DNA from 3 places in the Neobacillus sp. S1227 genome. Region 3 is predicted to be linked to each of the others. Evidence: riboswitches for the same ligand, from Rfam matches in the RefSeq annotation. Region 3 holds a riboswitch; each other region holds the start of a gene.
What was found. Region 3 has a riboswitch for S-adenosylmethionine ahead of ACZ5AE_RS14920 (5-methyltetrahydropteroyltriglutamate--homocysteine S-methyltransferase). Riboswitches for the same ligand answer to the same signal wherever they lie in the genome.
Positions count from the first base shown of each region.

Region 1: linked by a shared signal. The riboswitch ahead of ACZ5AE_RS24315 (O-acetylhomoserine aminocarboxypropyltransferase/cysteine synthase family protein) and the one ahead of ACZ5AE_RS14920 (5-methyltetrahydropteroyltriglutamate--homocysteine S-methyltransferase) in region 3 are both predicted to bind S-adenosylmethionine.
Region 2: linked by a shared signal. The riboswitch ahead of ACZ5AE_RS23910 (methionine biosynthesis PLP-dependent protein) and the one ahead of ACZ5AE_RS14920 (5-methyltetrahydropteroyltriglutamate--homocysteine S-methyltransferase) in region 3 are both predicted to bind S-adenosylmethionine.

Region 1 is NZ_AP038276.1:4,826,008-4,831,155, reverse strand. It holds gene ACZ5AE_RS24325 (nuclease-related domain-containing protein) at 1,224-2,138, opposite strand; gene ACZ5AE_RS24320 (SCP2 sterol-binding domain-containing protein) at 2,383-2,739, shown strand; SAM riboswitch class I at 2,821-2,925, shown strand; gene ACZ5AE_RS24315 (O-acetylhomoserine aminocarboxypropyltransferase/cysteine synthase family protein) at 2,995-4,311, shown strand; SAM riboswitch class I at 4,437-4,543, shown strand; gene ACZ5AE_RS24310 (methionine ABC transporter ATP-binding protein) at 4,666-5,148, shown strand, end outside.
Region 2 is NZ_AP038276.1:4,749,657-4,754,804, reverse strand. It holds gene metC (cystathionine beta-lyase) at 1-595, opposite strand, end outside; gene ACZ5AE_RS23910 (methionine biosynthesis PLP-dependent protein) at 595-1,707, opposite strand; SAM riboswitch class I at 1,790-1,902, opposite strand; gene ACZ5AE_RS23905 (helix-turn-helix domain-containing protein) at 2,001-2,348, opposite strand; gene ACZ5AE_RS23900 (polysaccharide biosynthesis protein) at 3,212-5,041, shown strand.
Region 3 is NZ_AP038276.1:2,945,278-2,950,425, reverse strand. It holds gene ACZ5AE_RS14925 (multidrug effflux MFS transporter) at 1-350, opposite strand, end outside; gene ACZ5AE_RS14920 (5-methyltetrahydropteroyltriglutamate--homocysteine S-methyltransferase) at 537-1,664, opposite strand; SAM riboswitch class I at 1,749-1,848, opposite strand; gene ACZ5AE_RS14915 (hypothetical protein) at 2,118-2,324, shown strand; gene ACZ5AE_RS14910 (aldolase catalytic domain-containing protein) at 2,433-3,392, shown strand; gene ACZ5AE_RS14905 (SE1832 family protein) at 3,509-3,712, shown strand; gene ACZ5AE_RS14900 (LLM class flavin-dependent oxidoreductase) at 3,787-4,782, opposite strand; gene ACZ5AE_RS14895 (DUF3219 family protein) at 4,801-5,085, opposite strand.

The DNA of each region.
Region 1 (5,148 bases), 1.9 Mb from region 3:
CTATTGGCTACCGAAACTCAGACAAAAGAGGAAACAGGGTAGCCAATCAGAGCTATAGGCTACCGAAACTTAGGCAAAAGTGGAAACAGGGTAGCCAATCAGAGCTATTGGCTACCGAAACTCAGACAAAAGAGGAAACAGGGTAGCCAATCAGAGCTATTGGCTACCGAAATTCAACCAAAAGAGGAAACAGGGTAGCCAATCAGAGCTATAGGCTACCGAAACTCAGACAAAAGAGGAAACAGGGTAGCCAATCAGAGCTATAGGCTACCGAAACTTAGGCAAAAGAGGAAACAGGGTAGCCAATCAGAGCTATTGGCTACCGAAACTTAGGCAAAAGAGGAAACAGGGTAGCCAATCAGAGCTATAGGCTACTGAAATTCAACCAAAAGTGGAAATAGGGTAGCCAATCAGAGCTATTGGCTACCGAAACTCAGACAAAAGAGGAAACAGGGTAGCCAATCAGAGCTATAGGCTACCGAAACTTAGGCAAAAGAGGAAACAGGGTAGCCAATCAGAGCTATTGGCTACCGAAACTCAGACAAAAGAGGAAACAGGGTAGCCAATCAGAGCTATTGGCTACCGAAATTCAACCAAAAGTGGAAACAGGGTAGCCAATCAGAGCTATAGGCAACCGAAACTTAGGCAAAAGAGGAAACAGGGTAGCCAATCAGAGCTATAGGCTACTGAAATTCAACCAAAAGTGGAAACAGGGTAGCCAATCAGAGCTCTAGGCTACTGAAATTCAACCAAAAGTGGAAACAGGGTAGCCAATCAGAGCTATACGCTACCGAAATTCAACCAAAAGAGGAAACGGGGTAGCCAATCAGAGCTATAGGCAACCGAAACTCAGACAAAAGAGGAAACAGGGTAGCCAATCAGAGCTATTGGCTACTGAAATTCACCCAAAAGAGGAAACAGGGTAGCCAATCAGAGCTATAGGCAACCGAAACTCAACCAAAAGAGGAAACAGGGTAGCCAATCAGAGCTATTGGCTACCGAAACTCAGACAAAAGAGGAAACAGGGGAGCCAATCAGAGCTATAGGCTACCGAAATTCACCCAAAAGTGGAAACGGGGTAGCCAATCAGAGCTATAGGCTACTGAAATTCAACCAAAAGAGGAAACAGGGTAGCCAATCAGAGCTATTGGCTACCGAAATTCAACCAAAAGTGGAAACAGGGTAGCCAAAGGATCTATTGACTCCAAAACAGCCAGAAAATATTACTCATAATAAGTCCATTGACCATATCCCATTAATGTGTAGTGTTCCTTTAGGATTCTTCCAATCATCTTTTTAGAGCCGCTCCCTCCACACCACTCAAACACCAAATTAGTCGTAATCTTAAACTCCGGAAAAAGCAATCTTAACTCCCCAACACTCCGTAGCACTACCGACTCTAGTCTCTCCTCACACCCACAAGTATTACAAACCATTTTCCTCTCCCCAACAGAAACCGAAAATGAGTGGCACTTCGAACAATAAGGACCCTTTTTCAGCTCCTCATAACTATAAGTCGGCTTTGTAGCATTTGGATAATCACCCTGATCCAGTGAAATTAACAGGTCAGCCAATCTTTCATGGCCTCCGTTCAGGTTTGATGGGATATTTTCTAATTTTCTGATGAAGCGATTGATTTGTGTTGGGAAAATAACATGATTGTTTTGGGGTGCATTGTATAAAGTGAAGGTGGGGCTAATATGAACAACGTAGGATTCAACCGGTAGATTAAATTTGTACTCTTCGAGAAGCTGCCGCAGCTTGGATTCGGCCTTCAACAATTGAAGGAAAGGGTCGTCAATTTCGGTATCATTTTTACAAAAGCGGTCGGGATCAGACTTATAAATATAGTCTCCTTCAAAATTTTTAACATCAATGGGGTAAATCGTTTTTTGAAAAATAATCACAGTATCGATTTGAAAGTACTTTTCTTTCAATTTAAAGAGCAAGCCATTTAATACGATGCAGTTATTCCCCAATCGTTCGGTAATTGAATCAAACATTACTTCTCCTTGATAGCCTTTTTCAAGAGCGTAGTACTTTCTCCCGTCTTTGTCAGAAAGCTTCATCCGCGGGTTTAAGGCCCTTAATTCAAGTAACTCCTTTGGTTCATGGCGTGATTTTTTTGGTGTAGGCATAGTCCACATCCTTTCAAACTATTAAAATACCCATATCCAATTTTACTCCAACTTACTTAAATGCAAATTAGAATGTATGAATATTTTGTTAACATTACCAGCATCCCTCATCTTCCGACATATTTCTCGGGAAATGCTAATATTTCCCCACTCGTCCGAAGATAATGTCGACCAATTCATAGAGGAATAGACCAATTACTGCTGAATAGTAATGGTTATAGACGAGAATTTCGGAGTGATTAAAATGATAGAAGATGTAAATAGCTTTTTAAAAACCTTCAAAGACCAAAAGCATATTCTTCCGCTAATTCAGCACGCAGAACTAAAGGTAAGCCTAAGCACTACCGAACAGCAATTGCTTCAACTAGTTATTAAAAACGGGGAAATTTTCGCTCTCTATGACAGACAAGTGGAGCAGGTGCATTGTCAAATCCACGGTGAATCACATCAAATCAAGCAGCTACTTGAAGGGCAAGAGAGGTTAAGAGTGCTAGATCGAAACGGGGCCTTGAACATAACAGGTTCATTAAGAAATATATTATTACTTGAGTCCCTTTTTTATTTAACAAAACCCCAACACAATCTAGCCAAAATAATTTAATCAAAGGTATTGACTCGGAATTAAACTTCAGGTATTATTTTTTTAGAATATTCAATCAACGTTCGGCGAACTAAATAAACATTCTTATCAAGAGCGGCGGAGGGACTGGCCCGTTGAAGCCCGGCAACCGGTAGACCACACACGGTGCTAAATCCAGCAGAGCAAACAGGCTCTGAAAGATAAGAAGAGCGGAGAACCCCCATCTTCTTATAGGAAGCATGGGTTTTATTTTTATAATGGGAGGGAATTAGAACTATGTCAGAAAAACAAAAGAAGTTAAGGTTTGAAACATTAAGTGTTCACGGTGGTCTTACACCAGACCCGGTAACAGGAGCACGGGCGGTTCCAATCTATCAAAATAACGCATATCAATTCAAAAGCACAGAGCATGCTGCCAACCTGTTCGCATTAGCAGAACCTGGGTACATATACACAAGGATTCACAATCCAACTACAACCGTTTTCGAAGAAAGAGTATCGCTCCTAGAAGGTGGAGTTGGCGCTCTGGCAGTGGCCAGCGGCATGGCAGCCATTACGCTGGCCATCTTAAACATTGCTGAAGCGGGAGATGAGATTGTTGCTGCATCCAACCTTTACGGTGGAACCTATAATTTATTTGCTGTGACCCTTCCAAAATACGGGATTAATGTGAAGTTTGTAGATCCAGAGATTCCGGAAAACTTCCGTGCTGCCATTACGGACAAAACAAAAGCCGTATTCGCTGAAACGATCGGCAATCCGAGCTTAAGAATTCTAGATATTGAAAAGGTAGCTAATATTGCTCATGAAGCAGGTGTCCCTCTCATTGTAGACAACACCTTTGCGACTCCATATCTGTGCCGTCCGATTGAGCACGGGGCAGATATCGTCGTTCACTCCGCAACCAAGTGGCTGTTGGGTAATGGAACAACGACTGGAGGCATCATCGTCGACGGCGGAAAGTTTGATTGGAATTCGCCGAAATTCCCTGGCTTCACCACACCAGATGCAAGCTATCATGACCTTGTGTATGCAGAGGCACTTGGACCGGTAGCATATATTATTAAGGCGCGCGTCCAGCTTCTTCGTGACATGGGGCCGGCTTTAAGCCCGCAAAACGCATTCCAGTTCGTGTTAGGATTGGAAACCTTACACGTACGGATGAAAGAACATGTTGCCAATACCCAGAAGGTCGTGGAGTACCTTCACAACCATCCAGCGGTGGAGTGGGTTTCTTATCCGGGGCATCCAACACATCCTGACTATGACTTGGCACAAAAATATTTGCCTAAGGGCGCTGGCTCCATGGTTGTATTTGGCATTAAAGGCGGAAGAGAAGCCGGTGCGAAATTAATCGATGCCATCACTTTATGGGCGCACGTGGCCAATGTTGGCGATGCCAAGAGCTTAATTATTCACCCGGCAAGCACCACCCATCAGCAGCTGGATGCGGAAGGTTTAAAGGCGGCGGGTGTTTCCGAGGACTTGATCCGTCTTTCCATCGGAATTGAAAATGTCGAGGATTTGGTAGAAGATTTGGAAGACGCAATCGAAGCTGCAACTGGCCTAACCTCTTTAACAACAAATGCCTAAATTTTCTTGAAAAAGTTATTTGAATATGTAGAATTTTGTCGTTGACACTACTTTCTAACCGTGATACGATTACTTTCATAATAATAGTATTAAAGAATGACTAATTTTATATAGGATAGCTTTTGCTCTTATCGAGAGAGGTGGAGGGATGTGCCCTATGAAGCCCGGCAACCGTCAATTTTATTGAAATGGTGCCAATTCACACAAAGCTTACGGCTTTGAGAGATGGGAGAAAGGATTCATTTGATAATGATGCCTTTCTGCCTGCGCAGAGAGGCTATTTATTTTACTAAAATAGAATCCTTTCATAAAAATTATCAAATCCTATAATAAGGATAAGAAGTAGGTGATTCAATGATTTCAATTAAAAATGTACGAAAGCTTTTCTCTACTAAGCAGGGACAGTTAAAAGCAGTTGATGAAGTAAACCTGGATATAAAAGAGGGAGAAATCTTCGGTGTGATCGGATATAGCGGGGCTGGTAAAAGTACCTTAATCCGTATGTTAAATGGTCTCGAGCTGCCTACGGAAGGAACAGTTAACGTGGCGGGTAAGGAGATTTCAAAAGTAAAGGGTGCAGAACTTAGAAAAGCTCGTCAGGAAATCAGCATGATTTTTCAGCACTTCAATTTGCTTTGGTCAAGAACAGTCAGCGAAAACATTGCTTTTCCATTGGAGATTGCAGGTGTAAGCGCACCGGAAAGAAAAAAACGAGTTGATGAGTTAATCAAGTTAGTAGGTCTTGAAGGCAGAGGAGACGCTTACCCTTCGCAGCTAAGCGGCGGGCAGAAGCAGCGCGTCGGAATTGCGAGAGCCCTTGCCAATAACCCAAAGGTA
Region 2 (5,148 bases), 1.8 Mb from region 3:
TGGCACTGTGAAGGACAATATCCGCACCAAGCTCTAATGGCCTTTGCAGAGCAGGGGTAAGGAAGGTATTATCAACAAAAGTCAGGGCGCCAATGGACTTTGCCAGTTCGCTGATGGCTTTGATGTCAGTCACCTTCAACGTCGGGTTGGATGGTGTTTCGACATAAATGGCCTTTGTGTTTGGCTTAATTGCTTGTTTGACTTGTTCAAAGTCGGTCATATCGACAAAGGTATGTTCAATCCCGAAACGTGTCAATACTTGCGTAACCATCCGATAGGTCCCGCCGTATACATCCTCTGTCACAATCACATGATCTCCAGAGGAGAGAAGCAAAAAGGCAGTGGAAATGGCAGCCATTCCTGAAGAGAAGGCAAATCCGCGAACTCCGCCTTCCAGTTCTGCAATAATATCTTCTAATGCTTCCCGAGTTGGGTTTAAACTGCGGGCGTAATCGTATTTTCCGAAACTGTCAATTTCAAATTGATGAAAGGTGGATGCGTGCTGGATTGGAACACTGACCGCTCCTGTTTGTGCATCCATTTTATGACGATTATGAAGAAGCTTTGTTTCAAAACTAAATTCCTCGTGTCCCATCAAACATTCACTCCTTCAACTAATTTTGCAAAAGCTTGCTCTAGGTCAAAAATGATATCTTCTGCGTCTTCAATTCCTACTGAAAAACGCAATAAACGGTTACAGACGCCTTTTGCAATCCGGATTTCTTCAGGAATATCGGCGTGTGTCTGGGTCGCCGGATAGGTGATAAAGCTTTCAGTTCCGCCAAGGCTTTCGGCAAATGAAATTAATTTTATGCTTTGCAGGAACGGATTTACCCACGTTTCATCTTTTAAACGGAACGAAACCATTCCGCCTCTTCCAGGGTAAAGCACATCGGCTACCGCATCGCTATTAGATAGAAATTCGACTACCGCTTTAGCGTTTTTCTCATGTCTTTCCATACGAAGTGATAATGTTTTCATCCCGCGCATTAACAGCCAGGAATCGAATGGGCTTAAAACAGCACCAGCTCCATTATGATGGAAAGCTAATGCTTCACAAAGCTCCTTGCCTTTAGCTACAATAAGCCCTGCGAGCACATCGTTATGTCCTCCAAGGTATTTCGTCGCACTATGCATGACAATGTCTGCACCAAGTGCAATCGGCTGCTGCAGCAGCGGGGTGTAGAAGGTGTTATCCACAATTAACAATACGCCGTGATTCTTGGCAATTTTAGCTATGGCTGCAATATCTGCCTCCTGCATAAGCGGATTGGTTGGTGTCTCTAGGAAGATCGCCTTTGTCTGTGGAGTAATGTTCTTCTCAACCTCTTCTGGGTTACAGGTGTCGACATATTGACTTTTCAATCCCCATTTTTGAAAGCCCTTTTCTAATAAACGGTAGGTTCCGCCATATAAATCCTCGCTAACCAGCCATTCATCACCAGACTGAAATAAGGAAAGAATTGTTAAAATTGCCCCCATTCCAGAGCTGCAGGCAAAGCCTTGATCTCCGCCTTCTAAATCGGCGATAGTTTTCTCAAGCAGCTGGCGTGTCGGATTTCCGGTTCGAATATAATCAAAGCCAGTTGACTGTCCAATCCCCTCGTGCCGGAATGCAGTTGAAAAATATACTGGGGGATTAACGGTTCCTGTTGTAGTTTCACTGCGGTTCCCAATTTGAGCAAGTTTCGTATCGATTTTATACATGGTTGTCTACACTCCTCATTAATATTAAAAAAAGGCCTTCTATAAGAAGAAGACCTTTGCATGTACAACACATCTGTCACTCTTCTTATCTCGCAAATTTGTAACAATTTGCAGGACTTAGCACCGTTTCAATGAAGGTCATTGAAGGTTGCTGAGGTGTCACCGGGCCCTTCCCTCAACCTCTCTTGATAAGAACATATTAATATTTAGATTATTTATAAAATTTACTACACTAAATGAATGGTGTCAATGTATTTTCTTTATTTTCTAATTAAGTTATTTAAGGAAGCGCTTTATTGCTTTTTTTCCCAGAGTTTAAATTTAATATAGTTAATGTATTCTCGAAAATCATCTTTGTCTATTCCATCTTCAATAGCTTTTTCAATAATTTTTTTCCACTCTTCATCTAATGGTTCATTTTCATTAGAATCAAAATCATCTCTATCAAGTCCTGTTAATAAATATTCAATAGAAACATCCAAGGGTTTAGTAACTTTCGTTAAAAAATAAATAGATGGATTTTTATTTAGGTTCCTTTCAATATAACTTAGATATGATTTTGAGACATTTGCAAGTTCAGCAAGCTCTGTAATAGATAAGCCTTTTTGTTTTCGTAAATTTTTTATTCGTTCGCCAATCATAGTAATCTCCTCTTTACCCAAATTTTCAAATTAATCATCAGTTTCAGGAATAGACCTGAAAGAAATTAAAAAACTTTTATTTGGCAGCTATGAAATACCAAAAATAGGCCGTAATGTAAAAATGTTTGCGGGAAAAATCCATTCAGAAAAAATTTTCTATATCCGGGGGTCAGTATTGCTCTTCATCTGTCGTAGTCACTAGCAGGAAGTTGAAGGGAATTCTATTTGTAATACAAGGAAGAAATAATTTGTTTTTTCTTTAAGAATGATTTCTTTACTATTTATATTTATTCTTGGACAATGAAAATTTCACAGTTAATGATATTATAACTTACAATTAATTCTTTTTAAAGAACAAATTAACGATTGAAATTACGAAGGTAGTTGATTTTATATTGGATTTTTTTGGGCTATTGCCGAAATGTTCTTTATTAGGAACGTTTGGTTGTTGTTGGAAATATTTATCTAATGCTGTTCTTTACGAAGAACACTTTGTTTGTTATAATGTGGATATCGAAGTAATAGGAAAAAAGATATGGGGAAATTGGCCAATGATTATATTGTTGGTGTTTTTTGAATAAAAATGTTCTTAATAAATCATTTTTTACTATTATTTAATGAATGGAATGTTAAATAAGTAATAGGTGAGGTCTCCTAACCATTATCAATGGAGACACTCGGTCATGCTGTGGGTTGAAATAAACCTTAGACGCTAGTCGTCAAGAGTGTGACGTGAGGGGGGGTTGGATGCCCCATTTTTAAATTAAAGCTTCTGAATATCCTGCTTCAGAAAGCTGGGTATTCAAAAGCTTTAATTTAAGATGCATTAAACTATTTTTTATGTACTTAAAAGGGGAGAGATTATGACCTATCGTCAAAGGCTGTCATTATTTTTTCTAGTTGATTCATGTGTTGTAATAATAGTGTTATTCATAAGTAGATTTCTAGTTGACGCAACAACAAATGTATTTACCAATCTGAATATCGTCACTTCAATCTCCATTTTATTAAGCCATCACCTCTTTTCTATTATTTTTAAACTCTATAAAAAAGCTTGGCAATATGCCAGTATTGGGGAGTTGCTCGTTATCTTCAAGGTGGTTACATTCACAATCATGACGGCGGCGGTTTTGCAGAAGCTGTTCTTCATTAAAATCGATTTCAGGCTCCTGGCAGTCATCTGGTCCCTTCATATTTTGTTTATTGGCGGCTCCAGATTTTGCTGGCGGATGTTTCGTGATTCCATCATCAATAAAAACCAAAATAAAAGCCTAACACTGATCATTGGCGCAGGATCAGCAGGAACAATGGTTGCAAGACAGCTTTTAAAAAATCGGGACACACATCTTCTTCCAATAGGCTTCATTGATGATGACCCCAAAAAACAAAAGCTTGATATTCTGGGTATTCCTGTAGTCGGGGGAGTTCCTTCGATAGAATTGGCGGTTCGAGACTTAAATATTAAAAACATTATTATAGCTATTCCCTCACTTAGCAGAAAAGACTTAAATGTTATTTTTCACGAATGCGCCAAGACGGCTGCTAAAACGCAAATCCTTCCGATGCTAGAGGATTTGGTGACCGGAAAGATATCTGTTAATCAGTTTCGCGATGTTCAGGTAGAGGATCTTTTGGGAAGGGAGCCAATAGAACTCGATATGGCCTCCATTTCAAAATACACCACGGGGAAAACGGTCCTAGTTACAGGTGCCGGTGGTTCGATTGGATCAGAAATTTGCCGGCAAGTTGCCCATTTTAATCCAAAAAAATTAATTCTTTTAGGCCATGGCGAAAATAGCATTTATACAATTGAAATGGAACTAAAGGAAAGCTTTAAGGGATCACCTATTCAATTCATTACTGAAATTGCCGACATTCAAGATGATATAAAAATAGATACGATTGTACGAATGCACAAGCCGGATGTTGTCTATCACGCAGCGGCTCATAAACATGTCCCCTTAATGGAACGCAATCCTGAGGAAGCAATAAAAAATAATCTGATTGGCACAATCAATATTGCAAATGCTGCATCTGCTCATGACGTAGAAACATTTGTGATGGTCTCCACCGATAAAGCAGTGAATCCTACAAGTGTAATGGGGGCTACGAAAAGATTGGCAGAAATGATTATTCAGTGGATGGCTCAACAAAGCAGAACAAAGTTTGTCGCCGTAAGGTTTGGAAATGTTTTAGGCAGCAGGGGAAGCGTTATTCCATTATTCAAAAGACAAATTGAAAGGGGAGGTCCAGTTACCGTTACCCACCCTGACATGGTTAGGTATTTTATGACTATACCTGAAGCTTCTAGACTGGTCATTCAGGCTGGGGCCCTTGCCAATGGTGGGGAAATATTTGTGTTAGATATGGGGGAACCGGTAAAAATAGTCGATCTCGCCAGAAATTTAATCAAGTTATCGGGAAATTCCGTGGAGGAGATAGGGATTGAATTTACTGGAGTAAGACCGGGGGAAAAGCTGTTTGAGGAACTATTAAAAGAGGAAGAAGTACATGAAGAGCAAATTTATCCGAAAATTTATGTAGGCAAATCCTCTGACTTATTAATAGAGGAAATTGAAGAATTACTTACTCATTTCAATAGCCTTGAGAGACAGGAGATAAGGGACAGGCTTTTAAAAATTGCTAATTATAAAACAGTTCCCATGCCCCCTGTCCAAACCATTTCGGGCTAGTTAAAGTATTGCCCGCTTCCTAATAAATGGCAGGATGATAGATTTAAAACGGTTATTGGAGATTAAATTTTGGGGGTGTTTATTTTGCAGCAAACAACCAAGAAAAG
Region 3 (5,148 bases):
CTTAAGATAATCAATCCCCAAACGGAAGGACTAAATACGCATAAAAGTGACACGATAAAATAAATCATTAAGCCAACTAAAAGTGGTTTTCGGCGGCCAGTTACATCACTGATAGGACCAGTGAGCAGTTGTCCCGAAGCTAAACCGAGCACGAAAAGCGACAGACTGAGTTGAACAGAAGATGCGTTTGTATCGAAATCTTTCGCGATATTTGGCAGGGCCGGTAAATACATATCAATGGATAAAGGTCCAAATGCTGCAAGTGAACCGAGTACGATTGCCATCCATACTCGTTTAGAACGAGAAAGCACTTGTTGATTATCCTCTGGCTTGTGTATGAATTCCCCCATATATAAGTTATTCCTCCAGTTATATATATGCAATCTAGTTTTCTTGGATTTTATCATTCTATGTTAACAGATTAATGTATATTTGGAAATTCTTAAAAGTAGGAACAAACAACTAAATTAGGAAACTATTTAATAAAAAAGGCCGTCTTTCATAATATAAATGGAAGGCGGCCTTTCCGAGTGGATTTAAATGGTACCCCAAACATCCTTAGCAATAGTCACTACATGTTTAATCTTATTCCATTGCTCTTCTTCAGTTAATATATTTCCTTCTTCCGTGCTGGCAAAACCGCATTGAGGGCTAACTGCCAAGTTTTCCAGAGGAATGAATTGACTGGCTTCTTTAATTCGCGCTTTTATGGATTCTGGATCCTCGAGTTCTGGGAATTTAGATGTAAATAATCCTAGTACAACGGTTAGGTTAGGACACTTGAAGCCTTTTAAAGGTTCGAAGTCACCAGAGCGCTGATCATCATACTCTAAGAATAGCCCATCCACATTTAACTCAGCGAAAATGGCATCGGAAATTTGATCGTACCCGCCGCTTGTGATGTAGGTGGATCTGAAGTTTCCGCGGCAAATATGCATGGTTATAGTCAAATCTTCCGGCTTATTGGCAATGGTTTCATTAATTGCACTTACTCTTGTTTTAATGATTTCATGTACATCTAAGCCAACTTTTTCTATCACTGCCTTGATCCGCTCTTCTGAAACAAAATCAATCCAGGATGTGTCGTCTAATTGCAAGTAACGACAGCCTGCATCATAGAAAGCCTGGATGGCTTTTTGATAAGCAGCAACAGTATCCTTAAAAAACTGCTCATTGTTACCATTGTAATATTCATCACCCTGAATTCGAGTAAATAACATATTCGGGCTTGGAATGGAGAACTTTGCAACTTGACTGCCATCACCATATTTTTCAACTGCCTGTTTTAAAAACTTGAAATGCTCCAGCATATAATGATCATTAAAGTCTACTTTACCAACAACTTTAATAGCGCTATTTCTTGTTTGGGCACCCTTAAAGCTGCTGATATATTCATTTTCAAAGAACTCTACACCTTCCAAACCAGCCAAGAAATCCAAGTGCCACCATGAACGTCTAAATTCACCATCTGTGATGGATTTTAGGCCAGCCTCAATTTGGTTTTGAACCAATTTCTCAATTTCTTTATCCTCAACCGCCTTCAGGGCTGCTGCTTCAATTTCCCCATTGGCAAAAGCCTTTCTAGCTTCTTTAATCGGTTCTGTACGAAGAAAGCTTCCAACATGGTCGGCTTTGAATGGAGTTTTAACTAGTGTTGTTGTCATTAATTATTCCTTCTTTCTCGGTGTAATAAAAAACCCTCTTCTCAAAAATTAAGAAGAGGGGGGTAATAGACATTACTAGATCTCTTCTTATCTTCAAGCAAATCGCTTCTGGAATTGGCACAGTACTAACGTGTCTGCTGCCGAGGCTTCAAAGGGCCAGTCCCTCCACCTCTCTTGATAAGAATATTCAAAAATATTTAACTAAAAATTAAGTTACACCTGTTGAACAATTATGTCAAGAGGTGATGCACGGGGACGGATCTCATGCTTCATTAGCATAAGACCCTCCACAAACATCTTGATCTCATAATTATGTCGCAATTTGTCGAAAAATATATAAAAATGTACGCGTTTTCACCTGATATGATAGGTTCTATACAAATATTCTAAATATTCGCCCCTTTGTGATTAGCCAGTAAAAATACATTTATCGGTCTGACAGGAGGTATATCAATGTGCAAAAAACAAAGAAACAAAAATGTAGCTGTAAATTTTGAAATACCAGAACAGATCTTACAAAGTTTTAGTGATGCTGTCGAAAGAAATGGAAAGTCAATGAGTGACGTGCTTAGGTTATATATGCAAAAATACATATGGAAACAAAGTGAATTGCAAAGAAATAGACAAATGCGGCGTCAAAGTCTTGGAGCCAAGAGATAGAAAAACCCAAGTATTTCTAGACATGTCAGTTTGACACCTTTAAAGGATTCATGGTATATATATTCAAATTATGTCAAATGGGCATAACCACAGGGGGTATTTAAAATTATGGAACATCGCAGCAAAATTTTAGATTGTACAATCCGAGATGGGGGATTAGTTAACAATTGGGACTTCAGTGTCGAATTTGTCCAGGACTTGTATAATGGATTAAGTGAGGCAGGCGTTGAATATATGGAGCTTGGCTACAAAAATTCTGCTAAACTTCTAAACGCAACTGAGCCAAATCCATGGAGATTTCTTGATGATAACTTCCTGAAGGAAATCATTCCTGAGAAAAAGTTCACGAAGCTATCTGCTTTAGTAGATATTGGCCGTGTAGACCCAAACGATATCCTGCCTCGTGAGCAAAGTGTGTTGGATATGATCAGGGTAGCCTGCTATATCCGTGAAGTGGACAAGGGCTTGGAGCTTGTCCAAATGTTCCATGATTTAGGCTATGAGACAACGCTCAATATTATGGCATTATCCAGCGTTCCTGAACAGAAGCTTATTGAAGCAATGGAAATGGTCAAAGAAAGTCCAGTAGATGTTGTGTATATTGTTGACTCCTTTGGAAGCTTAGACCCGGCAGATATTGCGCATCAAGTGAAAAAGTTTCAAGCAATGCTTCCTAACAAGCAGCTTGGAATTCATACTCATAACAATTTGCAGTTAGCATTTGCCAATACATTGACCGCACATCAAAATGGGGTTACCTTCTTGGATTCCTCTGTTTACGGCATGGGACGGGCGGCTGGAAACTGCAATACAGAGCTTCTAGTCAGCTACATAAAAAAACCAAGCTATGAACTTAAACCGTTACTTGGTGTAATCGAAAAGCACATGTTAGACATGAGAGAAAAATGGGAATGGGGCTATATCATTCCTTATATGATCTCTGGTGTCCTAAATGAGCATCCACGGGTGGCAATGGCTTATCGAAATAGTGATGAGCGTGACAAATTCGTTGACTTCTATGACAAGGTAACAACACCTGAAGCAACTTTAGCAACTACTACTAGGTAGTTAATTAAATGTACAGCCGCCTGCGGGCGGTTCTTTTTTTGGGGAGTAAAGCAGCTGGGCAGATTAGTGGCGAAAACAAAACAAATTTGTAATCATGAAAAGATGATTTAAGACATATGGAGAGTGAACCGATAATGGACAAAAAACAGATTGAGTATAAAATTTTAGAGTTGAAAGATGAATACCTACAGCTGCAACATAATCTAGAAAAATTAGAGTATGTAAATGGAAACATAGCCCCGTTGGAAAAACGACTATTTGAAATTGAAGTGGAATTGAATTCTCTTAATCAATTATTACGAAAAATGGCCAGACAATAAAAACTCAGTTAAAGAGACCATCGAAATGATGGTCTCTTTTCTTGTATCAATGTTCTAATATCTATATTAGATAGTTATAAAAGCACTTTTTCCGCGACGAGTCGATAGGATTCGATGCGATCCTTCGGAGAATGTGTAATCGTTAATATCATAATTTCATCTGCATTATATAAAGCTTGTAACTGCTCAAGTTTCTTTTTTACTTCTAGCGGATTGCCTATGATCATCTTCTGTTTCATTGCTGCTACTTTTTCTAGTTCTTTTTCATTAAGTTCAATTTGCTTTGCTTCCTCGATGGAGGGCACAAATTTGCCTTCGCCTTTTTCCTTCTGCAATGACCAAATTAAATTACATAACGCGATGTCTTCTGCTTTTTCGGTTGTTTCCGCACAAACCACGTAAACAGTTAACAATACCTGAGGGGCTTGGCCGTGTTGGTTAGGTTGAAAGGTATCAAGATATTGTTGGATGATTTCTGCTCCGTCTTTATCACTCATGAACTGGCCGAATGCATATGCCAAGCCGTGTTCAGCAGCAAGCAGGGCACTTTTTTTACTTGTACCAAGAATCCACGGCAGCGGCGGCACTTCCGGCAGGGGAGAGGCCTTTACTTTTGAAAACTCGTGTTCTTCAGGAAAATCATTTTTTAAAAAGTGAAGCAGTTCTTTTACTAAGTCAGGCATTTTCCAAACCTGTTGTAAAAAGTTATCGGATAAAGCATTCGTTGCTTCCGCTGAACCGCCCGGTGCACGCCCAATGCCTATATCAATACGATTCGGATATAAGGTAGCCAGCATATTGAAAACCTCGGCCACCTTATATGGTTTATAATGCGGCAATAAAACCGCCCCAGAACCGAGGCGAATCCGTTTGGTATTGGCACCAATATAACTGATCATCACTTCAGGGGCAGAGCAGGCGAGACCTGGCAAATCATGATGTTCGGAGATCCAATATCGTGTGTACCCTAGCTCATCTCCAGCTTGGGCTAGCTTCAACGATTCATCCAATGCCTCTTTTGCTGTTTGATTGGAGGAGATGGGAGATAAATCTAATATGCTTAATTTCACTGCACCATGCCTTCTTTCTTAATTCTTCACTTCGAGTAAAGTCAATGTAAAAATGCCTACTTGTCCTTTTTCATATAGGTTCGTAACAGAAGTGGAATATTGTTGAATGGTCCCTCTAAACGCTAAACCAGTTTCAGGAACTTTTACATCAAAGGACCCTTCATATAGCAACACTGTAGTTTTGTGGTATTCCTCGCTCGTAACTTTAAATTCAATAAAAATTTTATGTATACCGTCCTCAAGCGCTTCTTTATATTTGTCTACACGAATGGAAGTATCATTTAAGATAATTTCATTAACCATGCACACCACCCCTTCTTTGTTTGTATGAAAAAATAATAGCACTAGGCTAATAGGGTAGCAAAT